2 linked regions of the Methylobacillus flagellatus KT genome follow. The protein of the gene in region 1 interacts with the protein of each later gene in a pairwise test. Links are inferred from orthologs where the notes say so. Each region holds a gene or a part of one and is shown on either strand. Other genes may lie near its edges. The genes, in order: leuS and ligA.

Region 1 (15,032 bases):
TAATCTCGACGAAATGGTGGCTTCGCTGCTGCCTGCCTTGCCTGCGCATGCCGATATCGTCGGCTGGTCATTGGGCGGCCTGGTTGCCATGCGGCTGGCTTTGAGCCAGCCTGCGCGGGTGCGGCGCCTGGCGCTGGTAGGGAGCACGCCGCGCTTCATCAATACCGAGCCGGGGCATGCCCAGCCATGGGAATACGGCATCGCTGCCCCCGTGTTTCAGAAATTCGCGCAACAAGTGGGTGAGGATTATGCCAACACCCTGATCAAGTTCCTGACATTACAATGCATGGGAGCCCGGGACGCGCGCGCCACCATCAAGGAGTTACGCCGGTCGCTGTCCGATCGCCCTGCGCCAGCACCGTTGGCGCTCGAATCCGCGCTTGACGTGTTGTTGCAGAACGACTTGCGTCCTGAGCTGTCTGCATTGCAGCAACCTGTGTTGCTGGTCCACGGCGATCGCGACAGCCTCGCGCCAGTGCAGGCTGCCCATTGGCTGGCCCGACATTTGCAGCATGCCAGCCTGCGCGTGATCGCGGGCGCAGGCCACGCGCCTTTCCTCTCACATACGGCGCAGTTCATCGACAGCGTATGTGACTTTTTCCAACCTAACCCAGGTAGTGCACGATGAGCGACGGGTATTTGATCGACAAGGCCAGGGTGCGTGCGTCGTTTGATCGTGCGGCAGGCAGTTACGACGCTGCCGCGATATTGCAGCGCGAAGTGCGCGAGCGCATGTTGCAACGCCTGGAGCTGGTGAAGATCACGCCCGGCGTCATCCTGGATGCAGGCTGCGGCACCGGCCACGCCAGTGTGGCATTGGGCAAGCGCTATCGCGGTAGCGACATCATCTCGCTGGATATTGCCATGGGTATGTTGCAGCAGACGTTGGCGCACTATCCATGGATCAAGCGTGTATTGCCGATGCCGGGGCAAAGGCGGCCTGCCGCATTGTGTGCGGATATCGAACAGCTTCCACTGAAAGATGCCAGCGTCGACTTGGTTTGGTCGAATGTGGCGATTCAGTGGTGCAACGACCTTGACAGTGCTTTTGCGGGAATGGCGCGCGTATTGCGACCGGAGGGCCTGCTCATGTTCAGCACCTTCGGGCCGGATACGCTAAAGGAATTGCGTGCAGCGTCGGGGGGCGACCATGTCCATGTCAGCCGTTTCATCGATATGCACGATATCGGCGACGCCCTGGTGCGCGCCGGTTTTTCCGATCCTGTGCTCGACGTGGAGCATTTCGTTCTCACCTATGACGACGTCCTCTCCGTCATGCGCGACCTCAAGGCCATCGGCGCGCACAATGCTGCAACGGGGCGCCCACGCGGCCTGCTGGGACGCGGATTCCTCAACCGCTTGACCGAGGCATACGAGCAATTCCGCCATGAAGGTAAATTGCCCGCAACCTATGAGGTAGTCTACGGACATGCCTGGAAACCCCAGCCCAAACAGGCGGGGCTTGCCACGGTGACTGTGCACCCGAGGAGGCCGCGTTGAGTAGCAACCGTCAACAGGCCTGGTTCGTCACTGGCACCGATACGGGCGTCGGAAAGACCATGGTCAGTAGTATGCTGGTGCGACAGTTTTCAGCGCGTGGCTTGCGCAGCGTAGGCATGAAACCTGTTGCTTCCGGCTGCGAGCGACGTGACGGGCGATTGATTTCAGAAGACGTTACGCAGCTATTGGCGGCCAGCAATGTCGATTTACCATTATCCGATATCAACCCCTATGCCTTCGAGCCGGCGATTGCACCGCATATCGCCGCCAAACAGGCAGGCGTGCGGATCGATCTGGAGCCTATTGCAGCTGCCTTCAGGCGTTTGCAGGCGCAAGCGAATGTCGTGATCGTCGAGGGCGCGGGCGGTTTCTATGTGCCGTTGGATGAGCAGCATGATATGGCCGACCTTGCTGCCAAGCTTGGTTTGCCGGTGATTCTGGTGGTCGGCATGCGCCTGGGATGCATCAATCATGCATTGTTGACAGCCGAGGCGATCAGGCAACGCGGCCTGACGCTGGCTGGCTGGGTCGCGAACCAAGTGGATCCTGGGATGGCGATGCTGGAAGACAACCTGCAGACGTTGAAGCAGCGTATGCCTTCGATCTATCTAGGGTTTATTCCATGGCAGGATCAAGCAAGCACTGCTGAAGACACGGATATTGTGAGTGTATTGTGGCAGTGAGGAAGTATTTCAATACCTTGAAGTGCCGCTGTACAAATCATGCTGGCAAATAAATTCCAATACCTTGTCAGGTACTAAGTAGCGCGGTGTGCAGCCATATGCAAGAGATTCCCGGATCTTGGTCGCCGAGATGTCCAGCGCGGTGATTTCCTGCACCCATATCCCATGCTCCGCTTGAATAGGCAATTGTTGTGCGTCCGAGAGCATATGCGTCTGGAGGAATGCGTCCAATACCAGGTTGCTTGAAGGCAATGCCGCGCCAGGTCGTGTGGTCACCACAATATGCGCGAATTGCAATAGCTCCTGCCAGCGGTGCCAGCTGGTGATACCGGCAAAGGCATCCATGCCCATCAGCAGGCAGAGCCTGGCCTTGCCCTGCAATCCTTCGTGCAGGAATTGCAGGGTGTCTATGGTATAGGAGTAGCCTTGCCGCTCCAGCTCCTGCGTATCCAGCTTGAATAAGGGATTGCCGGCAATCGCGAGGGCAACCATTTCCGCGCGTTGCGTGGCAGAGGTCATGGGCTGTTCACGGTGGGGAGGCGTGGCGGAGGGGATAAAGCGGACTTCCGCCAAACCCAAGGACTCGGCCAGTTCCTGCGCCATGCGCAGGTGACCGAAGTGGATGGGATCGAAGGTGCCGCCCATCACGCCGATGAGCGGCAAGGGTGTTGCTGGAGGTGCCATGCCAAGCGTCATGCTGGTGAAATGCAGGTGTGAGGGCATCAGGCCCTGACTTCACCATCGCCCAGCACGATGTACTTGAGGCTGGTCAATCCTTCGAGACCGACCGGACCGCGGGCATGCAGCTTGTCGGTGGAAATGCCGATCTCGGCACCCAGGCCGTATTCGAAGCCATCGGCAAAGCGGGTGGAAGCGTTGACGATGACACTGCTGGAGTCCACTTCGCGCAAGAAGCGGCGCGCGTTGGTGTAGTTCTCGGTGACGATGGCCTCGGTATGCTGGGAAGAGTACTGATTGATATGGGCGATGGCTTCGTCCACATCCGCAACCACCTTCACCGAGATGATCGCGGCAAGGTATTCGGTGTAGTAGTCCTCTTCGGTGGCAGGCTTGGCCTGCGGCACCAGCGCGCGGGTTTCGCTGCAGCCGCGGATTTCCACGCCCTTGCTGATCAGCATCGCAGTTAGCGGTGGCAACGCTTCTTGCGCAATGCTGCGCGCTACCAACAGCGATTCCGCGGTGTTGCAGGTGCCGAGGCGCTGGGTCTTGGAGTTCTCCAGGATGCGCAATGCCTTGGCGAGGTCGGCGCTTTCGTCAATATAGACATGGCAATTGCCATCAAGATGTTTGATGACAGGGATGCGCGCTTCGTTGGAGATGCGCTCGATCAGGCCTTTGCCGCCGCGCGGCACAATGACGTCGACATAATCCTTCATGGTGATGAGTTCGCCGACAGCGGCGCGGTCGGTCGTCGCTACCACTTGCACTGCGCTGGCAGGCAGCGCTGCGGCAGCCAGGCCTTCATGCACGATGGCGGCCAGGGCGCGGTTGCACTGGATGGCTTCGGAGCCGCCACGCAGGATGGCGGCATTACCGGACTTGATGCAGAGGCCGGCGGCGTCGACAGTGACATTGGGGCGCGCTTCGTAGATGATGCCGATCACGCCCAAGGGCACGCGCATCTTACCAATCTGGATGCCGGATGGGCGGTATTTGAAGTCCGACATTTCCCCGATAGGGTCGGGCAGGCCGGCGATTTGCTCCAAGCCTTCCGCCATGGTGTCGATGCCTTTTTCGCTCAGCACGAGGCGGTCCAGCATGGCGGGCTCCAGGCCGTGACGGCGCGCTGCTTCCAGGTCGGCTGCGTTGGCGGCCAGCAATGTGTCGCGCTCGCGGCGGATGGCGGTGGCGATGGCGCGCAAGGCCTTGTTTTTGGTCTCGGTGTCGGCGCGCGCCATTGCGCGTGAAGCGGTGCGGGCTTCGCTGCCGAGCTGTTGCATGTAGTGTTTGATGTCTTCCATTCCTGCCTCTATTTCCTGCTGCCTATGCGCGCCAGACCGAAGCACAGGCGCGAGATTTCCAGCCATGGATCCTGGTTCAACAGGCCTTTGGCGGCTTTGTCGATTTCAGCCAGTTTTTGCAGCGCAGCCTCAAGCTGGCGCATGCTAAGACGAGAGAGCGCCCGTTTCACCAGGTTTTGCCGTTCGCCGTAAATCCTGGCTTGCTGCATGGCGCTGTTGAGATTGCCGCCGCGGCTTTCAGCATATTTTACCTTGACCAGCCCGCGCAACACCCAGGCCAGGGCGCTCATGATGGCAACCGGTTGTGCGCCTTCCTCGCGCAGGCCATGCAATATGCGCACCGCATGCTCGCTATCGCCACTCAGCACGGCATCGCCCAGTTGAAAGGCATCATAGCGCGAAACATTCAATACCGCTTCCCGCACCTTGCTGCCATCCAGCGTGCCTTCAGGGTACAGCAGGCCGAGTTTCTGGATTTCCTGGTGTGCGGCGAGCAGGTTGCCTTCAACCTGGTGGGCGAGGAATTCCAGCGTTTCCTGATCGGTATTCTGGCCCTGACCGGCAAGGCGGTTCGCGATCCATTGCGGCAAGGCCGATGGCGCGACTTCATGGAGTGCAAGCGAGACGCCGTGATTTTCCAATGCAGCAAACCAGGCGCTGTTCTTGGCGTCGCGCTCTAGCTTGGGCAGGATGACGATGGTCACTGTATCGGGGATGGCGTGTTCCGCCAGTGCGGTCAGGGCCTTGCCGCCGTCCACGCCGGGCTTGCCCGACGGAACCGCGATCTCGAGGATGCGCCGGCTGGCGAACAGGGAAATGGATTGACCGAAGGCTGCCACTTGTTGCCAGTTAAAATTGCGCTCCACAGTGAGGCGGGTGCGTTCGTCGTAGCCTGCGGCCCGCGCGGCAGCACGGATGGCATCCAGGCTCTCGCGCTGGGCCAGGGGCTCATCGCCCATGAGGACATAAAGCGGTGCCAGGCCTTGGGCCAGGTGCCGCTCCAGCTCCTGCGGCTTGATCCTCATTCCACGGTGTCGTCCAGCGAGCGTAGGTCAGGTGCGCGCGGCTTGCCTTTGGCCGGTTTGATGACCATGAGGCGGCGCAGCAATTCGCGCACAGCATCATCCTTCATGTCATTGTAGAGCCGCTCCTGCTCAAGCTGTTTGGCGAGCAACTGCGCATCGTCATAAGTGATCTCACGCCGGCCCCTGATAGTCTGCACATCGCCCCAGGTTTCACTGGAGGGATCGCGCACACGGAAATTCACGGTATAGAAAAGCTCGAATTCGCGCACCAGGCCGCGGCCGCTCAAAGAAAGAATGCGCTGTTCCTGCGACTCGCTCATGATTTCAAGGAGCAGGTCGGCCTGGTCCGGCGAACTGACGATCTTGACGCCATTCACCGTCAGCGAGCGTTTGAATGGCTTGGAGATGGAAATGGTCGGCCCCTGAATGAACAAGGTATTGAACTTGAGGTCAGCCACGCCGCGCATCTTGAAGCCGCAGGCAGTGAGCGCCAGGAGCATGGCAAGCAGAATCCAGCGGGCGATGCGCATATACATGGTTTATCCTACGACGATGTTGACGAGTTTGTTAGGCACGACGATGATCTTGCGCACGCTGCCTTCGGCCAGGTATTTCTGGATGCATTCCTGCTGCACAGCCAGGGCTTCGATCGCGGCCTTGTCCAGTGTGCGGGAAACGGTCATGCTGCCTCGCAGTTTGCCGTTGACCTGTAGCACCAGCTCGATTTCATCCTGCACCATGGCGGCCTTGTTGGCAACCGGCCAGCGGGTGTCGAGGAGCTGGGTGCCCGGGCGTAGCGCCTGCCAGAGTGCATGGCAAATGTGAGGCACAATGGGCGAAAGCAGCAATATGATATTTTCCAGTGCCTCCTGGCGGATGGCGCGCGTCGTCGCGTCATGGCCTTCGATCTTGGCATAGGCATTCATGAGCTCCATCACTGCTGCAATGGCGGTATTGAACGCATGGCGGCGCCCATAGTCATCAGTCACTTTTTCGATGGTCTGGTGCAGCTGGCGGCGGAAAGCCTTGAGCTCGGCTGAAAGGTCGCCCATGGTGAATGCCGCCACGATGCCGGATTCGACGTGGTTGGCGACAGCGGTCCACACGCGCTTGAGGAAACGATGTGCCCCCTCTACGCCGGCATCGGACCACTCCAGGCTTTGCTCGGGCGGTGCCGCGAACATCATGAACAGGCGGGCGGTGTCTGCGCCGTAATTGTCGATGAGTTCCTGCGGGTCGACCGTATTGCCCTTGGACTTCGACATTTTGCTGCCGTCCTTCAATACCATGCCCTGGGTGAGCAGCTTGGTGAATGGCTCATCATGCCGGACCAGGCCGACATCGCGCATGAGCTTGTTGAAGAAGCGTGCGTATAGCAAATGCAGGATAGCGTGTTCGATGCCGCCAATATATTGGTCGACTGGCAGCCAGTAGTTGGCACGCTCGTCCACCATGCTGCTATGGGCATCAAAGCTGGCGTAGCGCGCGAAGTACCAGGATGATTCGACAAAGGTATCCATGGTATCGGTCTCGCGCGTCGCTTTTTCGCCGCAGCTCGGGCAGGTGGTTTCGTAAAAAGCCGGATCTTTCTTGATTGGAGAGCCGACGCCATCCATGACCACGTCTTCCGGCAGGACGACGGGCAATTGCTCCGCAGGCACCGGCACTTCGCCGCAGCTTGGGCAATGCACGATGGGAATTGGGCAACCCCAATAGCGCTGGCGCGAGATGCCCCAGTCGCGCAGGCGATATTGCGTCCGCCTCTTGCCCAGGTTCTTGGCAGCCAATGCTGCGGCGATGGCGTCACTGGCCTGGCTGAAATCCAAGCCGTTGAAATCGCCCGAGTCGAACAGGATGCCGTGCTCGGTATAAGCTGCCTGCAATGGCAATTCAAGCTCCCCGTGAGCTGGCTTGATCACCGCCTTGATCGGCAACTTATACTTGCTGGCAAACTCGAAATCGCGTTCGTCGTGCGCGGGCACGGCCATGACGGCGCCTTCGCCATAGCTGATCAATACGTAGTTGGCGACCCAGACCGGCAGTTTTTCTCCGGTGATTGGATGCAGTACGAACAGGCCAGAATTCATGCCTTTTTTCTCGGCGGTGGCAAGGTCGGCTTCCGCCACGCTGCCCCGCTTGCATTCCTCGATGAAGGCTTGCAGGGCAGGATTGTCCTTGGCGGCCTGCGTCGCCAATGCGTGTTCTGCCGCAATGGCAACATAGGTGGCGCCCATCAGCGTATCGGGACGGGTGGTATAGACCTTGAGCGTACCGTTGCCGACAGCCAGCGGAAACTCCACCTCGCAACCGTAGCTCTTGCCGATCCAGTTGCGCTGCATGGTCTTGACCTGCTCAGGCCAGCCGTCGAGTTTGTCGAGGTCAGCCAGCAGTTCTTCCGCATAGGCAGTGATCTTCATGAAGTATTGCGGGATATCGCGCTTCTCGACCAGCGCGCCCGAGCGCCAGCCACGTCCATCGATCACCTGCTCATTGGCGAGCACGGTCTGATCGACCGGATCCCAGTTCACTGTGGCGGTTTTCTTGTAGATGAGGCCCTTTTTGTAGAGCTCGGTGAACAGCCATTGCTCCCAACGATAGTAGTCCGGCTTGCAGGTGGCGATTTCTCGTTGCCAATCCACGGCAAGACCCAGACTCTTCAGTTGGCCCTTCATGTGCTCGATGTTGCTGTACGTCCAGCCTGCGGGCGCGACATTGTGCTTGATGGCGGCATTCTCTGCGGGCAAGCCAAAGGCGTCCCAGCCCATGGGCTGCATGACGTTGTAGCCGCGCATACGGTGGAAGCGGCTCAATACGTCGCCGATGGTGTAGTTGCGGACGTGTCCCATATGCAGCTTGCCGGATGGGTAGGGGAACATAGACAGGCAGTAATACTTGGGCTTGTCCGAGACTTCCGTTGCAGTGAATGTGGCGTTGGATTCCCAATATTGCTGTGCTTGTTGCTCTATGTCGCGGAATGGATACTGCTGCTGCATGATGGCTAGGCGTCTGGATTAAGAATTTGAAAGCAAAATTATACCTGAAGCCGCGCCGTTTTCCTGAACTCGGCAACTGCAAATACGATGGTGCGGCGCGTATGGATATGCGCAGCCATTCATGGTTTGGCATGGTTAGAAAGGCGGCCGATAGTCAATTGCGTATTTGACTATTTTTTCTTATTGAAATATGGATATGTCAATAAGTGCATGCTTATTTTTTACATAATAAATTGATTTTTATATTTATTTTAATGTCTTTGTTCTGGAGGGGATTGCAATTGGTTACATATTTTAACAATTTAACAGGCCTGAATGCTTAAAGAATGGACTCCTCAACGCCGTAACAATGCAGGTGAGCCAGCTCTTCGCAAAAGGGAAGGCGGATTGGATCAAGCGCTCATGTTGAGGTCACGGTAGTGATCCCGGACTGAGCAGATGAAAGAGTGCCTGTCATGGCTGCAGCATATAAAAACAAAGGAGAGTGGTTAAGGTGAAGTTTTCAGATTTGAGGATAGGGGTGCGTTTGGGGGCGGGGTTTGCTGTGATCTTGTTGCTGATGATGATCATGGTGGCTTTCGGCTTGGCTCAGCTTGCCAATGTGGGAAGCACGGCGAAGCAAGTGGTGGAAACTGAGCTGAAAAAGGAACGCATCACCACGGAGTGGGTGTCGAATGCCACCCAGAATGGATTGCGCACCCTCGCCGCGATCAAGAGTTCCGATGCGGCCATGTATGACATGTACATCCAGCAAATTGCTGAAACAGCACGAGCTAACGATAGTTTGAAACAGCAGCTTGAAACGTTGCTGGTCAAGCCCGAAGGGAAGGCGAAATTCGCGGATGCCAAGGAAAAGGCAGATGCCTTCAGCAAGGTTCGCAGTGAATTGTTGCAATTAAGAAAAGATGGTGCCGAAGCATCGCTTATCGAAAAGAATGTGCAAGAGGTGTTCCTTCCTGCACGCAAGGCTTATTTCGATAGCATGAATGAATTGCTTGAATTCGAGCGGCACCTGATTGATGAGGCCGGGGCAGATATCCAGCGGGTGAAAAATGCTGCGAGCCTATGGATGCTGGTGATCGGCCTGGTGGCAGTCGTGCTCGGCGCGATCTTTGCCTGGCGGCTTTCCCTTGGGATTACCCGTCCACTTGCCAACGCTGTCAAGCTGGCCGAGACAGTGGCTGCTGGAGACTTGACCAGCACTCTCGCCATCGACTCAAAAGATGAAATAGGACAGTTGTTGAATGCGCTGAAATCCATGAACGATAACCTGGCCAGGATAGTCAGTGAGGTGCGAAGCGGCACGGAGACGATTGCCACTGCCTCCTCGCAAATTGCATCGGGCAACCTGGATTTGTCGTCACGCACCGAGGAGCAGGCGAGTTCGCTTGAGGAAACCGCTTCTGCCATGGAGGAACTGACTTCCACCGTGAAGCAGAATGCGGATAATGCCCAGCAAGCTAACCAGCTGGCGGTTTCTGCTTCAGGGATCGCCACGCAGGGAGGCGAAGTCGTGGATCAGGTCATCGCGACCATGCAGTCGATCAGTGAATCTTCGAAACGGATTGCCGACATCATTGGTGTGATCGACGGCATTGCTTTCCAGACCAACATCTTGGCATTGAATGCTGCGGTGGAGGCTGCGCGTGCCGGTGAGCAGGGGCGTGGGTTTGCCGTGGTGGCGAGCGAGGTACGCAACCTGGCGCAGCGTTCAGCCAATGCGGCCAAGGAAATCAAGGGGTTGATTACGGACTCGGTGGAAAGTGTTGATGCCGGTAGCCGTCTGGTGGAGCAGGCGGGGACGACGATGAAGCATGTGGTGGATAGCGTGCAGCGTGTGACCGATATCGTCAGTGAGATCAGCGCAGCCAGCCATGAGCAAAGCACCGGCATTGAGCAGGTGAACCAGGCGATTGTCCAGATGGATGAAGTCACCCAGCAGAATGCGGCCCTGGTAGAGGAGGCAGCGGCGGCTTCTCAATCATTGCAGGATCAGGCGGCAAGCCTTGCCCAAGCAGTGAGCGTATTCAAGGTCAATGGCATGCAGGTACAGGCTGCAGTGCATAAAGTCAGCAAACCCAAGCCAGTCGCCGTTTCAAAGCCCAAGGTGGTAGTGGCCTCCAAGCCTGTGACGACAACCAGGACAAGAACTGCCATGGTGCCTGCGGTAGCAGGCTCGGCTGACGAGTGGGAAGAATTCTAGCGCGCTTGACATGCAAAAAGCCGAACAGAATGTTCGGCTTTTTGATATTGATGATGAAATCAATGTGCCGACCTGCATCGGCGGAGGGGTTTGCTACTTGCCAAGCGCCTGCAAGACTTGCCTGCGGATTTCACTGACTTCACCCAGGCCGGAAATACGCACATATTTGGGGGCATTGGCGGCGCCGTTTGCTGCCCAGTTGGAATAATAGTCCACCAGCGGCTTGGTCTGGCGATGGTACACCTCCAGGCGCTTGGCGACGGTTTCTTCCTTGTCGTCGTCGCGCTGTACCAGATCCTCGCCGGTGACATCGTCCTTCCCCGCGACTTTGGGCGGATTGAATACGACATGATAGGTTCGGCCGGATGGCAAATGCGTGCGGCGGCCGCTCATGCGCTTGATGATTTCCTCATCGGGCACATCGATTTCAACCACATAGTCGATATCGACCCCAGCCTGCTTCATCGCTTCCGCCTGGGGGATGGTGCGGGGGAAGCCGTCGAACAGGAAGCCTTGCTGGCAGTCGGCATCCTTGATGCGTTCCTTGACGAGGCCGATGATGACATCATCCGGGACCAGGCCGCCGGAGTCCATATAACGCTTGGCTTCCAGGCCCAGCTGGGTGCCCGCCTTCACTGCGGCACGCAGCATGTCACCGGTGGAAATCTGCGGGATGTCGAATGCTTCCTTGATGAAGGTGGCCTGGGTGCCTTTACCAGCCCCCGGTGCGCCTAATAGTATGACTCTCATGTGGTCTCCTCTTTTCAATCCGGCATTATATCAGCCGGCTTTCATGCCGCCAGATAGTTGGCGATGGCAACGAAGCCGGCAGGGGCAATATTTTCCGCCCGTAACTGTGGGTCTATGCCCAGGGATGCAAAACCAGTGTCGTCCAGCAGGCCTTTGAGCGTATTGCGCAAGGTCTTGCGGCGCTGGGCAAACGCAGCGGTCACGATCCTGCCAAGCAGGGCTTCGTCCTTAGCCGGATGGGGCAGGACGGTATAAGGTACCGCACGTACGAATGCTGACTCTACCTTGGGTGCTGGATCAAAGGCCTCGGGCGGAACGGTGAGCAGGTATTCCATGTGCAGTCGGTATTGCAGCATCACGGAAAGCCGCCCATAGGCCGCGCTGGAGGGGGCTGCTACCATGCGTTCCACGACTTCCTTTTGCAGCATGAAGTGCATGTCGATGATGTGTGGCACATTGTCGAGCAGGTGGAACAGGATGGGCGTGGAGATGTTGTAGGGCAGGTTGCCGACGACGCGCAGGCGGTCGCTGATATTGCCGAAATTGAACTTGAGCGCGTCGCTGGCATAGATGGTGAGCTTGTCCTGCGGATAGTGACCCTGCATCCATTGGATGATGTCACGATCGATTTCTACCACGTGCAGATGCTGCAGGCGCTCCAACAACGGCTGCGTCATGGCGCCCAGGCCCGGGCCGATTTCCACCATGCAATCCTGCGGTTGAGGAGCAATGGCGTCAATCAGGCTGTTGATGATGGCGCGGTCAGTGAGAAAGTTTTGGCCAAAGCGTTTTTTTGCAACATGTTTCATGATGGTTGGGGACGATTTCCTGCCAAATTGATCGCAAGCTGAATGGCGCTGAGCAGGCTGCCAATCTCGATATTGCCTTTGCCGGCCAGGTCCAGTGCAGTGCCATGGTCAACCGAGGTGCGTATCATGGGTAGCCCCAGCGTGACATTGACGCCAGTGCCGAAGCTGGCATGCTTGAGCACGGGCAGGCCCTGGTCGTGATACATCGCGAGCACGCAGTCGCCCTGTGCCAGATTGTGCGGAGTAAATAAAGTATCGGCAGGCAGGGGGCCCCTCAATTGCATGCCTTCCCGCCGCAGTTTTTCCAGCACCGGATTGATGGTGGTGATTTCTTCCATCCCCAGGTGGCCACCTTCTCCTGCATGGGGGTTCAGCCCTGTCACCAGAATGCGTGGGTTTGCGATGCCGAATTTCTGGACCAGGTCGCGATGCAGGATGCGGATCGTGGTGTCCAGGCTTTCCTGTGTAATGGCCTGGCTGACTTCCGCCAGGGGCAGGTGGGTGGTGGCCAGCGCAACGCGCAGGCTTCCGCCCACCAGCATCATGACGACATGCGGGGTATGGGTGCGTTCGGCTAGAAATTCTGTGTGGCCGGTAAAGGCAATGCCAGCCTCGTTGATGATCCCTTTATGCACGGGAGCGGTGACCATGGCACCAAACTCGCCTTGCATGCAGCCGTCAATTGCGCGCTCTAGTGTATGTAGTACATAAGTGCTGTTGCGCGGGTCAAGTTGCCCAGCAGTGACTGGGGCTGCGCATGGATGATGCAAGACCACGAGCCGGGATTGTCCCTGGTGAGGTGCCCAGTGGGCTGGATCGTAGACATGTATATTCAGGGGCAAGCCCAATGCATGGGCACGCGATGCTAGCACATCTCTGTCGGCAATGACGGCAAGATAGCAAGGGAGGGGGTGCCCTGCCAGCATGACGCACAAGTCGATCCCGATACCGGCGGGCTCGCCGGCGGTGACGACGATACGGGGCATCATCTCCAATGTGCTAGCCTAGTATTTGTCTTCCAGGCGATATTCCACGTAGGCGCGGTCACGCAGCTCGCTGAGCCAGTCCTGGAATGCGTCGTCGGCCTTGCGCGCGCGGATTTCCTGCCTGGCCTTGAGTCGAGCAGATTCCTGCGTCATATCCTGCTTGCGTCGCTCAAGCACCTGAATGATGTGCCAGCCGAATGGAGTGCGTACAGGTGCGCTAATCTCGTTGATGTCTAGCGCATTCATGGCCTTCTCAAATGCAGGAACGGTGTCGCCTGCGTTGGTCCAGCCCAGATCTCCGCCGTTGTTGGCAGAGGCATCTTCCGAATACTGGCGAGCCAGTTCGGCAAAATCGGCACCATGGTCCAAGCGTTCCTTGATGGAGTTGATTTTCTGCTCAGCTTCCAGTTCTGATACTACTTCACTGAGTTTGATGAGGATATGGCGCACATGGGTCTGGTCCACCACGAGCGGTGAGCTGCCGCCACGCCGGTTGAGCAGCTTGAGGATATGATAGCCGTTGGGGCTGCGCAATACAGGCGAAAGCTGGCCAGGCTGCAGGGCTTGCAAGGCGTCCACGAAGAGTGAGGGTAGCTGGGATGAAGCCTTCCATCCCAGTATCCCGCCTTCCAACGCATTGGGGGCATCAGAGTACCCTGCAGAGACCTGGGCAAAATCTGCGCCGCTCTGCAATTCCTTCAGTGCGGCTTCTGCTTTTGCCTTGAGCTTTTGTAGTTCTTCCGGTGTGCTTTCTTCCGGGGCACGGATCAGGATATGGGCCACTTCGAATTCATCCTGAATGTCATTGCGCGAAGATTGGGTAGTCAGGAAATTATCGATTTCCGATTCCGTGACATTGACGCGGTTGTCTACTTCCCGCTCGCGCAGCCGGGCGAGGATGATTTCGTTGCGGATGTCTTCCCGGAACTTGCGGTAGGGAATGCCTTCAGCCTCCAGTGCCTTGCGGAACTCTCCCGTGCTGAGCTTGTTCTGTTCTGCAATGCGCTCTATGGTCTTGTCGAGCTGGGCGTCGTCCACACGCAATCCGGTCTGCGCAGCATATTGCAGCTGCAGCCTGTCATTGATGAGCCGCTCGAGGATCTGCTTTTGTAGCACGTCGCGTGGGGGAAGCTGGGTACCTTGTTTTTCCAGCTGCGCAATAACAGTCTGGATGCGGTCTTCCAGCTCTTTCTCCGTGATCACGCCTTGGTCGACGATGGCGACGATGCGGTCCATCTTGGCGACCTCTGCTGCCATGGCGGAAATGCTGAAGAAAAAAAACAGAGCGATCAGGCCATGTCTGGCGATAGTCTTGAAAACGTGATTGTGCATAAGGTAATTACTGGTAGGAGTCCGGGATCAGGCTGGAGCTAGTATAGCCGGGAATAGCGCGGTTAAGAAGTTTGAGCGGGTTTTGCCCGATGGAGGCCAGGCCACCCAGCTCAAGCTGGAAATAGAGTGCATAGTTGGCGTCTGCAGTGGCGGTAGATACGCGTTGCATGACGGTCCTGGCTTGCCAGCAACCGGCATCATATTCCAGGCCGGCAATGCCTTCGATCGGCTGGTTCTCGCGCAGGGAGTAGTTCCAGCGACCAAGGCCGTACCAGCCCTTGCCCAGAGGCCACTGGCCGGAAAGGTTGATTTGGTCCAGGCGGTCTTCGGTATAGCGGTAGCCGATATTGAGTGTTTTGCCAGGCTCGGGGTTATAGCGTGCGCTGATGTTGTTGCGCACGTAAACACTACGGTCAGTGTTGTATTGACCGAAGATGTCGATATTCCAGTTGTTGAGCAGCCGCGCAGTAATTTCGCCGATGATGTCGGATGTGTCGCCGGAACGCGGGTTGACTCCAGGCAGGTATACCTTTTCATCAGCAAAATAATAGCGCTGGCCTACTGTCACAGCCAGGCGCTGCTCGCCGGTATTCTTGCTGATCATGCGGCTCGTGAATGCCAGTGTCAGCTGGTTGGCATTATTGATGCGATCCTGGCCGGTGAACTGGTTCTCCAAAAATAAGGAGCCCATGTTCAAGTCCGAGATGCTGGAGTCATAAACGGGAATCAGCGACTGGTCGCGATAAGGGATATAAACATAATACATCCG
Region 2 (14,884 bases), 800 kb from region 1 along the record:
GTGACATCATAGCGGACAGTTTTTCCTGCCAGTTGCTCGGGCTTGTGATCCTCGGGGTAAGCAATTTCAAAAACCTTGTTGCTACCTGCCTTATTCCCGGATAGCTCGCTCTCGAATGCAGGGAAACGGCCGCCTTCACCAATGATGAGATCAAGACCATTTTCATCGGTACGCTCGACTTCCTGGTCATCTATGTAGGCAATCAAGCTGATGTTGATCTTGTCGCCTTTCTTGGAAGCGCGTTTGACGGGCTCGAATGTCGCACGCTGGCGCAGCAATACATCAATCGTTTTTTTGACCTCTGCCTCACCCACCTCGAGAACAGGGCGCTCGATCTTGGCCTTGGACAGGTCGCCTATATTGACTTCGGGGAATACCTCGAAAGTGGCAACATATTCAATCTGCGGGTCATTCTCTGCATAGGGCTTGTGTTCGATATGGGGGTATCCGGCGACTCGCAGCTTATTCTGCTCGACGGCATCACTGAAGCTGCGCTCCACTGCATTGGAGAGCACCTCATTGCGCACTTGCGCACCGTATTGTTGACGCACAATGTTCAACGGTACCTTCCCAGGCCGGAAACCCGGCATCTTGACAGTGCGAGCCAGGCGGTTAATACGCTCGTTCACTTCTGACTCCAGCGGCTGTACTGGTACAGAAACCGTCATCCTGCGCTCAAGATTGCTGATGGTCTCAACGGTTGCTTGCATTGCTGTGTTCCTTAAATCGAGTTTATGCGCTGACGGGCGATGCTGAAAATGCGGCCTTCGCCCCGGTCAACTTATTGAAAATTAAAAATTGCAAAACCATGACTCTAGTTTTACGCCAGCATTCGCTTCAATCCTGCCAATCACAGTGCAGGATTGGACATGAATATTAACTGGAGATTCTAGCATAGGTGGCTATAAAACATAATCTCAGGAAACGCAGAAACGCCAGGGCGGCAGAATACGAGCCTGGGCAGGAAGAGACTGGGAATAGTCAAAACAAAGGGCTGATCAATTGGATCAGCCCTTCATGTTGCAGATGTCCGGGATCAGGCTTTTTGGATATTGGACGCCTGTTTCCCTTTGGCTGTCTGGGTTATTTCGAATTGCACCCTGTCATTTTCTTTCAGGCTTTTGTATCCGCTAGTCTGGATTTCAGAAAAATGCGCGAACAAGTCATCGCCTCCTTCGTCCGGCGAAATAAATCCGAAGCCTTTTGCATCGTTGAACCATTTGACTGTACCAAGTGCCATATCATCTCTCCAAATATGAAAACTAAGAACTGACTGCAATTGCATGCTAAAACAAGCAGGCAGGCTGGCGGATAAGCATTTGCTGATTGTGCTGTAGGTGCTTTCCTACAGTTAGAAAAGCTCAGGGCCGCATTTGCGGCCCTGACAGGATTGCAGCAGAGGTTGATGTTATTTACGTTTGGATTGTATTTCCTCGATAAAACGGGCAGCCCGGTCTTTCCCCCCCAGGCCGAATGCAATCGCAAGTGCCAGGAAGATCGCGCCAAACACAATGACAAACAATGCAGTCAGAAGCTGGGTGCCGATATCCAGCTGCTCAAGAGCAACAAACAGGGCAAATATCTGAATGCCATACTCAACAGTGGTACTGATTCTGAGCGCACCATCATATTTCATACCATGCAACCATGCGAACACCAGACGGTTGACGAAGCGTGCCAGCAACGTACCGAAGATCAACACAAGGATGGCGACAATGATCTTGGGCAGGTAATTGGCCAGGTTGTTCAGCATGTGGGCGACTTCATTGAGTCCGAGCGTATTGGCGCCGGTGATGACGAACAGCAGGATCACAAGCCAATAGATGACTTGACTGATGACGCCACTCAGGGTGAGGTCGAAATCGCCATGCTTGAGGAATGCCTCGAGGCCGGAACGATCGGCAAACTTGTCGAACTGGGCCAGCTCGAGAATGCGCTTGACGCCCAGACAGGCAACCTTGGCACACACCCAACCAAAGGCAAGGATCACGATCACGGCCAGCAACTTGGGGAAGAAATATGCCACCTGACTCCAGAACTCATTGAGCGACGTGAGAAAAATATCAATCTGCTGTTGCATAAGCACACTCCTCTATTTATTGATGACCTTGATAACAGGTCTTTTGAACCAGAGCGGTAATACCTGGCTGTTCAGGATAGGACAGGTATTTTCCCGTAAATGCGGAATGTCCGCAAACAAATAACTTTTTTAAGTTAAAGTTAAATATAGAAAAATTATTTAATAATTTGATTAATAATATATTTTTATTTCAACCGCAGCTTAAAAAGCACAAAAAAAGCTTATTATGAACAGCAAATCAGCGCTCAAACCGAACGTATAGAAATAATTGTATATTGGGATAGAGATCAGCTTTTCCCGCTGTCCGCATGCAGCTTTCCCGAGTATACGGAATCGCGGGATGCTGCTTTATCGGGGACTGGCGCGCCACACCATGCACCCCTGTCAACAGGAGCTGACCTGCCTACGCCGCTCAAGAGTAATTAGCGCTGTGATAGGTTCTGCAGCTGCATGTTCACTTCCGCCATCAACTTGTCTGCGCCTATGGCCTCACCAATTTCAAGTGCCTGCGTCAACATCGCTTTCGCCTTGTCAGGCTGGCTTGCGGCAATGAAGTTCAGTCCCAGATAGTAGTAACCTTTGGCTACCCAATAGCCATCGCCGGCATCCTTTGCCTTGAGGATGATCCTGTTGAGATTTTTCTCTGCATTTTGAAAATCTTTGGCATTGATGTAGAGCGAGCCCAATTCCAATCCGGCATTGGCATAGGCATCGAAGCTGCCATCGCTCGCCTGCATGACCAATGCCTTGACCTGGTGCGCGATGGCATCATCATAAAGCCCCTGCCTGGCCTTGAGCTGCGCCAAGTGTTCGTTGGCGTCGGCCCGCTCGTTATTATTGCCGGCAAGCTCAAGCGCCGCTTCATAGTGGCGCTGCGCCTGCGGCAACAAGGCTTGCTGCATCAATGCCTCACCTGCCAACAGGTGTGAAATGAACTGGAATTTCTGGTTTTTCTCTTGCTCGGCAAGCACCAGTGCTGCTTCATAGCTGGATTGCGCCTGCGCATACTGCTTCAATGCATTGTAGGCATTCCCCTTGAATAAATGGGTCACCAGGCGCTCATGTCCTGTGCACGCCTGCGACTCTGCGGCAGTGAAGCTCTCGATGGCCGCTTCACCCTGCCCCAGGCTCAATTCCGCCCGGCCTTTGCACAGCAACAGATCGCGCTGTCCCGGCTGTTTTCCCAGGCCCTGTTTCGCTTGCGCCAATGCGGCGGCGGCATCGTCTTCACCCAGCGCTCCGAGGCAGCCCTCGGCCGGGTTTGTGCCGGCGTGAACAAGACCGCTGGCAAACATGCCTAGCATGAGTACTCTAAAAAAAAACATTGTTACTCCATATATTGATTCCAGTCGTGCGCTGTCGCGCCACGCGCAAAGAATTCTGGGTTGAGAATCGTATCCTTGCCATTGTATTGCAGGGCCAGGCCATGGCGGTCCACCACTTGCCCGCCTGCGCATTCGAGCACGCATTGCCCGGCTGCCGTATCCCACTCCGATGTCAGACCCAGGCGAGGATAGACATCAGCCCGCCCTTCCGCCACCAGACATATTTTGAGAGAGCTCCCCATGCTGATCATATCCGGCTCGCCATGCCGCTTGGCAATGTTGCGCAGCATTGCCTGGACTTTATTGTTGAGATGGGAACGGCTGACCGCTACCGTGATATGCCCAAAATCCAGCGTCCGCGCGTGAATCCTAATGGCTGACCCGCTGCCAGATTGCTTATAGGCAGCTTTACCGTCGGCATAATAGCTGAGCCCCAGTGCTGGCGCATGGATGACCCCGAGTACAGGCCGGCCTTGATCGATCAGGGCGATATTGACGCTGAATTCATCATTACGCTTGACGAACTCCCGCGTGCCGTCCAGAGGGTCTACCAGCCAGTATTGCCGCCACTGCCGACGCTCCAAGAACGGAGCAAGCTCGCACTCCTCGGAAATCAAGGGCACGCCCGGTGTCAAGCGCTGCAAGCCCGCGGCAATGACACCATGGGCAACCAGGTCCGCCTCTGTCAGGGGAGAGTAATCTTGTTTGCGCTGTACTGCAAAATCTCCCCGGTATACCTGCATGATGGCATCCCCGGCCTTATGCGCCAATCGGATCAATGCCGGGAGCAGCGCATGACTCATTCAGCGAGCAGGCTCAACAGCCCCTCCTCGTCCAGTATCGCCAGCCCCAGCTCCTGCGCCTTGGCAAGCTTGCTGCCGGCATCGCTGCCCGCCACGACATAGCTGGTTTTCTTGGAAACGCTGCCACTAACCTTGCCTCCAGCCGCCTCTATCTTTTCCTTGGCCTCATCCCTGGACATAGTTGGCAGCGTACCAGTCAATACAAAGGTCTTTCCCTCCAGCTTGCTGGAACTGGCTGGCTGGCCATCAGTCTCGCTCCAGTGGATGCCGGCATCGCGCAGCTTCCTAATCACTTCACGGTTATGCTCCTCGGCAAAAAACTCCGCGATTGAGCGTGCAACAACAGGCCCGACGTCCGGCACCTGCTGCAAAGTGTCGACATCTGCTGCTTGCAGCGCATCCAGCCTGCCGAAATGACGCGCCAGGTCCTTTGCCGTCGCTTCTCCCACGTTGCGTATGCCCAGTGCGTAAATGAACCTGTTCAGCGTCGCCTGCTTGCTTTTCTGCAACGCATCCAGCAGGTTCTGGGCAGATTTCATGGCCATGCGATCCAGCCCGGATAGCGTTTCCAGATTGATTTTCCCCGGGTCATATAGATCCGCCAGGGTTTCCACCATGTTTTGGTCGACCAGCTGGTCGACCAGCTTTTCTCCCAGGCCTTCGATATCCATGGCACGGCGGGAAGCGAAATGCAGGATGGCCTGCTTGCGCTGTGCCGCGCAGAACAAGCCGCCTGTGCAGCGCACAGCGGCCTCTTCAGGCAGCCGGACGGCATGAGAGCCGCATACCGGGCATAAGCCGCCTATCGCATCAAGCAGAATGTAGGGCTGGGAGCCAGCAGGACGCCTTTCCTTGATCACGGACACGACCTCGGGGATGACGTCGCCGGCGCGGCGCACCACCACGGTATCGCCGATGCGCACGTCCTTGCGGTCGATCTCATCCTGGTTGTGTAGCGTGGCGTTGGTGACAGTCACACCTCCCACGAATACCGGCTTCAGGCGCGCCACGGGGGTGATGGCGCCGGTGCGCCCCACTTGGACATCGATATGCTCCAGCACCGTCATTTCTTCCTGCGCCGGGAACTTGTGGGCCACGGCCCAATTCGGTTCACGGGAACGAAAACCAAGCTCGCGCTGCAAGTCCAGGCGATTGACCTTGTAGACTACGCCATCGATATCGTAAGGCAACTGGTCCCGCTTGGCGGAAATGGCCTGATGGAAGGCCGCCAGTGCCTCTGCGCCCATACCGACGGCACGTTCGTTGCACACAGGTAGACCCAAGGCCTTGAGCGCATCCAGCACCTGGGCGTGCGTGAGAGGTACCTGCCACCCCTTGGTCTCTCCAAGACCATAGGCAAAGAATGACAAAGGGCGCTGGGCGGCAAGCCGCGGGTCGAGCTGACGGATGCTGCCTGCCGCGCCGTTGCGCGGATTGACCAAGGTCGGCTTGCCGTGTTCACGTTGGCGTGCATTGTAACGCTCGAAATCTGGGCGACTCATGTACACCTCACCCCGGACCTCAAGCACTTCCGGCGCTTCGCCGTGCAATTGCAGCGGAATCTGGCGCATGGTGCGGATATTATGTGTCACGTCTTCGCCGACCTCGCCGTCGCCACGGGTTGCCGCCTGCACCAGCAGGCCATGTTCATAACGCAGACTCATCGCCAGGCCGTCAAATTTCAACTCCGCTGCATATTCAATCGGCCCATCTTCCGGCAGCAGTCCCAGCTTCTTGCGTACGCGTGCATCGAAGTTATAGGCACCCTGGGGCGTGGTATCAGTTTCCGTCTCGATCGACAGCATGGGCACGTGATGCCTCACCGGCATGAGCTCCGCCATGGCTGCACCGCCGACCCGCTGCGTGGGAGAGTCCGGCGTCACCAGCTCCGGATGCGCATCTTCCAGCGCCTTGAGCTCGCGGAATACCCGGTCATATTCGCTGTCCGGCACACTGGGCGCATTCAATACATAATACTCGTAGTCGTAGCGCCTTATCGTGGCGCGCAATGCTTCCACCTTTTCAGCCAGGCCGGCAGGCGCTGGCGGCGAAAACAAGCCGTGTTGCATACCCGTCATGTCAGGAGAACAAGCGCAGAGCGTAAGCCTGGCCCGGCACGATGCCATGCGCAATCATCTTGTCGTGGATCAACTTGATCTGGTGGCGGATCTTGTCGATCTGGGCATCGCTCAACTCATGCTGCCTGTCATCCACCAGGCGGGCTCCCAGGCCATGCTCCATTTGCCTGGCCAGCAGCACCATATGGTTATATGCCTCGCTACAGTTCTGTACCCGCGGGATATCGAGCTGGAAGGTCACTCCACGGATCACCGAAGTACGCAGCATTTCGGTACTGAATGGCAACTTGTCATGATTGACCACGGAGAACAATACGTGCCGGTCACCGTTACTGTCCTCAATGATGTAGTGATAGGCCCCGTCCTCTCCCAGCGTCAGGCCGCCTGCTTCAGCCAGGCCACGGAACTTGGTACCCGTAAACGGCCCGTTTGCACCTTGTGCAAGGTGGAAACCAACCATTTTGTCCACTTCCACGCAAAACTGGTCAAGCTCGACAGCCTGCTGCAATGGGTTTTCCGCATTCAGCCATTCAATGGACGCATGCAGGGACTTGGCCAGCGCTTCGACTGCAAGGTGGAAGCGGGACAGGGTGCCTGTCGAGACTGCGCCTGCACGGTCTGCAAGCTGCAAGGCACAGACGGCAGCACTAAACTGGGTAGACTCCTGCTCCCTTGTCAGCAAGTGCCAGCGCTGGTCGCTGCCCAGCCCATAGGCATACACTGGCTTGTCGATATCCGTGATGGTATGGAGGAATTCCCGCAATGCCTGGCCGCTGACGGGAGCAGGCAATGAAAGCACCGCGACGAAGTCAATGTCGGGATTCACCTCAGGGGGAATAGTCAGCACAGGGTGGGCAGCAGGCGCCGGTTCCGCGGAGGCAGCAGTGAAAGATTCCACCGGTTCCCTGCCTTCATCCTGGGCATGGTCTTCCCATGGTGGCAGCTCCGTTTCTTCCGGTACGCTTTCTACCATTACCTCATCCGTTGACTCTTGGGTCCCGGCATAGGAGCCAGCCAAGGCTGCGCCCTGCTCTTCCGGCACATCCCGGAGATCAACCTGCTCCTCGAAAGAGGCTTGCTTAACGGTACTAGGATCGGCAGTTTGACCATCATCCACATCATTGACCGCATGCGGGTCTATATGGAACTCTTCATTGCGCAGGGCGCGCGCCTCTTCCATCAAGGCATCATACTTGGGCTCATCAAAGCGCTTGAAAGTCTCCTGCCTGAACTTGCGCTCCTGCCACCAATTGAAGGCCAGCACGGCGCCGATGATCAGGACGCCCAGCCCCAGTAAGGCCCAATGTAGGTCAGTCATTATGTTAATACTCCAAGCTTCTTGATCTGATAAATGATCTTGGTTTATTCAAGAGTGTTGCCGGCGTGCCATGCGTGCCAGTGAGCATTGAGAACGGATCCACTCATGCCGCCTCATGCATCTGCAATGCCGCCGCGATATCCACTTCCACGATGCGGGAGACGCCGGATTCCTGCATGGTGACGCCAATGAGCTGCTGCGCCATTTCCATGGTTATTTTATTATGGCTCACAAACAAAAATTGTGTGCGCTCCGACATTTTTTTCACCAAGGCGCAAAAACGCTCGGTATTGCTGTCGTCCAATGGTGCATCCACCTCGTCCATGAGGCAGAACGGAGCCGGGTTGAGCCGAAACAGGGCGAACACCAGCGCGAGGGCCGTCAGCGCCTTCTCGCCACCCGACAGCAAATGGATGGTGCTATTCTTCTTGCCCGGCGGCTGGGCAAAAACCTGCATACCAGTGTCAAGGATTTCATCGCCCAGCATTTCCAACCTGGCCTGCCCGCCCCCAAACAACTCCGCAAACAACTCCGCAAAGTTGCGGTTGACCTCGTCATAAGTATGCTGCAGTCGGATGCGCGTTTCGCGGTCTATGCGCCGTATCGCATCCTCGAGCGTGGCGACGGCCTGCTCCAGGTCTGCCGACTGGCTATCCAGGTATTGCTTGCGCTCACGCTCGCTTTCCAATTCCTGCAATGCGGCGAGGTTCACTGGCCCCAGCGCCTCGATTTCCACACCCAATGCCGCAATCCTGCGTTCAAGGTCGCTGGTTTTTGTATTGGCAGTCAGCCCCTGGACTAGGGACCCTTCCTCCAGCCCGCAATCCTGCAGGTTTTGCTGGCATTGCTCAAAGTGCAGTCGCGCCTGCTGTTCATTGAGGCGCGACTGCTCGAGCTTGTCGCGCAAGGGATGCAGGCCCTGCTCGCATTGCATGCGGTTGCGTGCCTGCTGCTGCAATGCATTGTCGGCTTCCGCCAACGCGTCGCGTGCGGTGGCCAGCGCAGCCTCGTACTGCTGCTTGCGGGCGATCGCGGCTTCCAGATTGGCCTTGAGGTGCTCCATTGCCGCAGCCTCGAGCAGTGCCTGCGCTTCCTGGCGGCGAGTGGTGAGGCTTTGCTGCTCTTCCTGGATCGCGTTCAATCTGCTCTGGCTATCAGCGATGCTAGTCGCCAGCAGCTTGTGGTTGAAAGTTTTTTCCTGTGCTGCCCGCTCGGCTTTTTGCCAGGCAACCCGCACCGCATTCAACTCATTTTCAGCGGCATGTCGCTTGGCCTGGGTTTCCTGGCGCTCGGATTGCAGTTGACTGAGGGATGCCCGTAGCTGGCCGAGCTTTTGCTGCTGTTGCTGGCAACCCTGCTGTAATTCTTGGTATTGCTGGCCAAGGACGACAATGTCTTTCTCCAGTCCTTGGCGGCGCTGGGCGATATGCTGCCTTTCTTGAGTGAGCTGCTGGATCTGCAAGCTGCGCTGGTGTTGCGCCTGTGTCGTGCTACGTAATTGCTGCTGCAATTGCTGTTGCTGCTGGCGCAACTCCTGCTGCTTGAGCTCTGCCTGTTGCAAAGCGTGCTTGGCCTGCTGAAGCGACTGCTGCATTTGCGGCAGGCCAGCCTCCAGCATATCCAGTTCTCGCTGGCGTTCCAGCACGCCGTGCAACTCCGAGTTCTGCGCATGCAGGCTGATACTGTGGCGGTCATAGATATCACCTGTCGCAGTGACCACGCATTGCCCGTTTTCCAATGAAAGGCGCAGCTTCTCTGCTTCGTCCACCGTTTGCGCGACCAGGACATTGTCCAGCCAGTTGGCCAGCAGTCCCTGCAATCCAGGCTCCTGCACCTCTACCATGGCCCTCAATTGCTGCGCATGGGCGGGAGCCGACACTGAGTCGCCTGCAAGAGCAAGCACCAGTGCCGCGGGAGGACGCTCTGCCACAAGACTCGCCACCTCCTGCTCCGGCATGCCGACAATCGTGTTGAGGCGGGCGCCCAGCACCGCCTCAACCGCGGTTTCCCACCCCGGCGCGATCCTGATCTTTTGCCAGAGGCGCTCACTGTCATGCAGGCCATGCGCGCTGAGCCAGCCCTCCAACTGCCCCTGCTTGCCCAGCGCTGCCTGTATCTTGCGCAAAGAGGCAACCTCGGCCTCTGCCTGTGCCAGGCGGCGCTCATGTTGCAGCTGCTGCTCGCGCAATGCCTGGACCTGCCCGGCCTGTTCCTGCTCAAGCTCCCGTAGTCGCTGTAGTTCCTGCTCAAGTTCAGCCTGCTGGCCGGCCGCCTGCTTGAAGTCGGCTTCCAGCTCATGCAACCTTGCCTCGTCCGGCATCTTCAGGTTGTCTGACTCCTGCTGCATGCGCTGCAGGCGCAGCCTAGTATCCTCTGAGGTGCGCTCGGCATGCTTGAGATTGGTCTCCTCCAGGCGTATGACCTGCTCCGCCTCATGCAATGCCCGTTGTGCGGCGGAGTGGATATGCAAGGCAGACTGGAAGGCACGCTCCATTTCCGGCAGCCTCTGCTTCAATGCCTGCAGTTGCTCGCCGGCCTCGGTTTCCTCGGCAAGCGCTACCTGCTGCTGAGCTTGCAATGCCTGCAGCTTGGTACTGAATTCCTGATGCTGCTGTTCGAGCTTGTGCGACTGTGCTGCTATCTGCTGCAATTGCGCCTGCAGGCGCGATCGCGCCTCCTGCGTGTGGCGCAATTGCTGTTCCTGGTTGGAGACTTCGGCATTAGCTTCGTAATAAGCAGCTTGCGCCGCCTGCAGTTGGGTCGAGGCCTCCTGGTGCCGCTGACGTAAGATTTCCAGGCTGCTCTCCGCCTGACCCAGGGCGGCCATCTGCGCTTCGAGCTCGATGCCAAGCCGGTTCATGGCGGCCTTCGACTTCTCCCACTGGTTGCTGGCGTCGCGCATCCTCAACAGCCAGAGCTGCCCTTGCGCCAACTGCAGGTTGGCCTGCAAGGCCTGGTACTGCAAAGTGACCGCAGCCTGTGCCTCCAGGCGTATGATCTGCTTGTCCATTTCCTGGCGGATATCCTCCACGCGTACCAGGTTGTCACGCGTGTCCCGTAGCCGGCTCTCGGTCTCGCGTCTGCGCTCCTTGTACTTGGAAATGCCAGCAGCTTCCTCAAGGAAGACGCGCATTTCCTCGGGTCTGGCTTCCACAATCCTGGAGATCGTGTTCTGGCCGATGATGGCATAGGCGCGGCCACCCAACCCGGTGCCCAGGAACAGGTCGGCCACGTCACGGCGCCGCACAGCTGTGTTGTTGATAAAGTAGCTGGAACCTTTTTCGCGCTCGATCACGCGCTTGACGGAGATTTCGGCATATTGCGACCATTCCCCTGCCGCGCCGCCCAGGCTATTGTCGAAGATGAGCTCCACACTGGCGCGGGAAGCCAGCTTGCGATTTCCCGAACCGTTAAAAATAACGTCAGCCATGGATTCACTGCGCATTTCCTTGGCGCTGGACTCGCCCAGCACCCAGCGTATCGATTCCATGACATTGGACTTGCCGCAACCATTGGGGCCCACTACGCCGACGCGCTGGCCGTGGATATGCAAGGTAGTGGGGTCGACAAAGGATTTGAAACCTGCGAGCTTTAGATGAGTCAGGCGCAATTGGTGGAGGTCTTGGCTATAATGACACTTTTTTGATAATCCGATTTATACGGTAGCCCTTATGTCTAGTCAACCCAGCAAAGCCTTGGAAACCTTCGACAACCCCACTCCGGGACGCGATTTTCATATTCACATGGAGATCCCGGAATTTACCTGCCTGTGCCCGAAAACCGGCCAGCCGGATTTCGCCGTGCTCTATCTGGATTACATTCCCGACCAGAAATGCGTCGAGTTGAAGAGCCTCAAGCTTTATATCTGGTCTTTCCGCGACGAAGGCTGCTTCCATGAAGCCGTGACCAACCAAATCCTCGATGACCTGGTCGTGGCGACCGATCCCAAGTTCATGCGCCTTACTGCCAAGTTCTACGTGCGCGGCGGCATCTTTACCAACGTGGTTGCCGAACACCGCAAGCCGGGCTGGCAGCCGCAGCCTCGCGTCGAACTGGCCGAATTTGAATCACAATCGAATATCCGCGGTTAAATATTCTATCAATTAACGAAAGTCGTCATCACATGGTCGGTTTGTTGGAACGTAGCCGCAGCTCACTCTGGACACTGGCTGGTAGGTTTGGCCCCTATGCGCCGCTGCTGGTCATGACATTGGTCAGCTTCCTCATCTTCAGCCTCTCCCGGGCAGGCTTGGTCGCTTGGCAATACGACCGGGTCTCCGCCGTCTCCAGCTGGCAAGAGGTCATGCTGAACGGCTTGCGCGTGGATAGCATCCAGATCGGCTTGATGTGGCTGCCTGCGCTGTTGCTGGCGCCTTTGCTCGCCATCGGAAGGTTTTGGCGCCTGTGGCGCGGCTTCACCTATTCCTGGGTGGTGCTTTGCATCAGCCTGGTAATATTGCTGGAGCTTGCAACCCCGGGTTTCATCGGGGAATACGAAACCCGTCCCAACCGGCTTTTCGTGGAATACCTCAAATACCCGAATGAAGTCTGGTCCATGCTGTGGAATGGCTTCAGGATACATCTGTGCGTCGGCGTTCTCGGCACATGCCTGGCGGCTTTGGCCACCGGTTGGCTCATGACCCCCTGGCTCAGTCAACAGCAACGCTGGAGGAATTGGACCTTATGGTTGAGCTGGCCTCTGGTGTTCATCCTTGTCGCATTGGTGGTGCGCGGCACTATCAGCCACCGCCCGGCCAACCCAGCCATGTTTGCGCGCACAACGGACTCCATGGTCAACAGCGTGATCCTGAATTCTCCGTGGTCCCTGATCCATGCAATATACAGCCTCAAGCATGAAAATAAGTCGAGCGAGATGTACGGCACTCTCCCGGATGAGGAAGTCTACCGGATCGTGAGGGAAACCCGCGCCAGGTTCGATGAAAGCTTTTCGCCCGTGGATCACCCTGGGTTGCCCACGCTGTCGCAGTTGACGCCGTCGCGCCAGCGCGAGCGCCCGCTCAACCTGGTCATCATTCTTGAGGAAAGCCTGGGCGCGACCTTCGTCGAGTCGTTAGGCGGAACGCCAGTGACCCCCAACCTGGAGAAGTTCAAGGAGCAAGGCTGGTGGTTCGAACAGATGTATGCAACAGGCACGCGTTCCGTACGCGGCATTGAAGCCGTGGTCACGGGCTTCCAGCCGACACCAGCGCAAAGCGTCGTCAAGCTATCCTTGTCGCAACGCAACTTTTTTACTCTGGCATCTTTGCTGGAACAGCAAGGCTACAGCACCGAGTTCATCTACGGCGGCGAATCCCACTTCGACAATATGGTGGGATTCTTCATGGGCAACGGCTTCCAGCGCGAGCAGGATTTCGACAGCTATGAAAAGCCCGTGTTCGTCGGCAGCTGGGGCGTCTCGGATGAGGACCTGTTCAACAAGGCGCATGACGAAATCATGGCCAGCCATGCCAGCGGCAAGCCATTTTTCACTTTAGTCTTCACCTCATCCAACCATGCGCCGTTTGAGTTTCCCGATGGCCGCATAGACCTCTATGACCCGATCAAGGCAACTGCCAACAACGCAGTGAAATATGCCGACTATGCTCTGGGCCAGTTCTTTGCCAAGGCGCAGAAGAGCGACTACTGGAAAGACACCTTGTTCATCGTGGTCGCCGATCACGACATTCGCGTTCACGGACACGACATGGTGCCCATCAACCACTTCCACATCCCCGCGCTGATCCTGGGTGCGGATATCGAGCCACGCAGGATACAAACCGTGGCGAGTCAGATCGACCTGCCGGTGACTGCACTTTCCCTCATGGGCATCCAAGCGCAACATCCGATGACGGGACGGGACTTGAGCCGCGGCAACGGCGACCGGCCAGGCCGCGCCATGATGCAATTCGAGAACAACTTTGCCTGGATGGAAGAAAACCGGGTGGTGGTACTGCGCCCCGGCAAAGATCCTGCGCACGGCATCTGGGACATCAAGCAAAAGAAGTTCACCCAAGCGCCGCCTCCCGCAGACCAGGCAGATTTCGAGAAACGCGCATTGGCGAACTCCCTACTGCCGTCGTTGCTATACCGTGAACGTCTCTATCATGTTCTGCCCCAAGAAAACGAGCATCAGTAAAACGTGATGGATATGACCGAGAAAACACCTATCCAGGGATATGTCCCTCCATCTGGCTCCAAGACGCACCTGCATCAGCCTTCCATGCTGACCTGGGAGATCATCCGCAAGGGACTCGCCTACATTCTCAAGGGCAAAATGATGGTGCCGAACAGCCATATCCCTCCGGCTGCGCATGATATCCCTGCGGATTTCGCCGGGGTCGGGGTCGCTACGTCAGGCGATCTCGAAGTGGATGACTATGTCATTGCCCGCCTTGAAGAACTAGGCCTGCGGCAGGCCAGGCTGGATTTCAGCTATGGGGATATTGATCACAACGCCGCCCGCCTGCTCGAAAAACTGCTGGACAGGGAATACAACATCATCCTGCATCTGGTGCAGCCGTTCGACGCTGCCATCGCCATGGAGCAAGCCGCAGCCCAGCAAGCCTGGCAGGCATTCCTGCAACAGGTACTGGACCGCTACGGCAGTCGCGTCACCATGGTTGAGATCGGCTCCACAGTCAATCGCAAGCGCTGGGCCGGTTATACGCCGCAAGGGTTCCTCAAGACCTGGGAAATTGCCCATCACGAAGTCAAGCGCCGCAACATCACGCTTGCTGGCCCGAATATCAGCGACTTCGAGCCGCTGTACAACATCGGCATGCTGGACATATTCCGGCAGCGCAATCAACTGCCCGACATCCATACGAACAACCTGTTCAGCGAGCGTTCGACAGAGCCCGAGCGCTTCGACCACCGCATCCTGAAATACCGGCGAGCCGCCGCGCTCAAATTCAACCTGATAAAAAAAGCGCGCCTGCTACACAAGATTACCAGAGACTATGGGGTGCATGAGGTCATGTCGCCCTCCGCTTTCTGGACCTTGCCGCGCATCCTGCGCTTGTTGCCGGATGGCGAACAAAAGCAAGCAGATTACCTTGCGCGTTACATGATCCTGTGCGCTGCATCCGGGGCATTGCGCCAAGCCTTCTGGGGCCCGCTGATCTGCCATCGAGAGGGCTTGATTGATGATGGCAGCGACAGCTACCCGAGGCTCGAGCGGATCACCCACTATGCCAGCGTCACCGGCGATATCCAGCGATTCCGGCCCCGACCAAGCTTCTATAGCATGCAGGCCTTCGCAAAGCTGATCCCGGGGCGCC

The links.
Region 2: the proteins of leuS (region 1) and ligA interact in binary tests that used the Escherichia coli proteins (3 or more experiments, as listed by UniProt). The link is inferred for Methylobacillus flagellatus KT from one-to-one orthologs.

The regions. Positions count from the first base shown.
Region 1 is NC_007947.1:2,299,496-2,314,527, reverse strand. Bases 5,457-8,566 are described here. They hold leuS (leucine--tRNA ligase), read right to left. Parts: upstream 8,184-8,566; coding sequence 5,730-8,183; downstream 5,457-5,729. Other genes in these bases: MFLA_RS14665 (hypothetical protein), read left to right, coding at 8,210-8,353; lptE (LPS assembly lipoprotein LptE), read right to left, coding at 5,457-5,726. Also shown: pimeloyl-ACP methyl ester esterase BioH, read left to right, coding at 1-628; malonyl-ACP O-methyltransferase BioC, read left to right, coding at 625-1,500; bioD (dethiobiotin synthase), read left to right, coding at 1,497-2,183; nadD (nicotinate-nucleotide adenylyltransferase), read right to left, coding at 2,193-2,867; MFLA_RS11040 (glutamate-5-semialdehyde dehydrogenase), read right to left, coding at 2,906-4,165; holA (DNA polymerase III subunit delta), read right to left, coding at 4,174-5,190; more of lptE, read right to left, coding at 5,187-5,456; MFLA_RS11020 (methyl-accepting chemotaxis protein), read left to right, coding at 8,677-10,386; adk (adenylate kinase), read right to left, coding at 10,480-11,136; 16S rRNA (adenine(1518)-N(6)/adenine(1519)-N(6))-dimethyltransferase RsmA, read right to left, coding at 11,178-11,945; 4-hydroxythreonine-4-phosphate dehydrogenase PdxA, read right to left, coding at 11,942-12,934; MFLA_RS11000 (peptidylprolyl isomerase), read right to left, coding at 12,950-14,263; MFLA_RS10995 (LPS-assembly protein LptD), read right to left, coding at 14,271-15,032.
Region 2 is NC_007947.1:1,500,007-1,514,890, reverse strand. What follows is about bases 3,746-6,707. They hold ligA (NAD-dependent DNA ligase LigA), read right to left. Parts: upstream 6,287-6,707; coding sequence 4,205-6,286; downstream 3,746-4,204. Other genes in these bases: MFLA_RS07175 (cell division protein ZipA C-terminal FtsZ-binding domain-containing protein), read right to left, coding at 6,288-6,707; cysQ (3'(2'),5'-bisphosphate nucleotidase CysQ), read right to left, coding at 3,746-4,208. Outside these bases: tig (trigger factor), read right to left, coding at 1-710; MFLA_RS07200 (cold-shock protein), read right to left, coding at 1,037-1,240; MFLA_RS07195 (mechanosensitive ion channel family protein), read right to left, coding at 1,409-2,080; MFLA_RS07190 (tetratricopeptide repeat protein), read right to left, coding at 2,503-3,405; more of cysQ, read right to left, coding at 3,408-3,745; more of MFLA_RS07175, read right to left, coding at 6,708-7,604; chromosome segregation protein SMC, read right to left, coding at 7,708-11,214; queF (preQ(1) synthase), read left to right, coding at 11,276-11,695; MFLA_RS07160 (LTA synthase family protein), read left to right, coding at 11,728-13,740; MFLA_RS07155 (lipopolysaccharide kinase InaA family protein), read left to right, coding at 13,747-14,884. UniProt on the Escherichia coli protein: DNA ligase that catalyzes the formation of phosphodiester linkages between 5'-phosphoryl and 3'-hydroxyl groups in double-stranded DNA using NAD as a coenzyme and as the energy source for the reaction.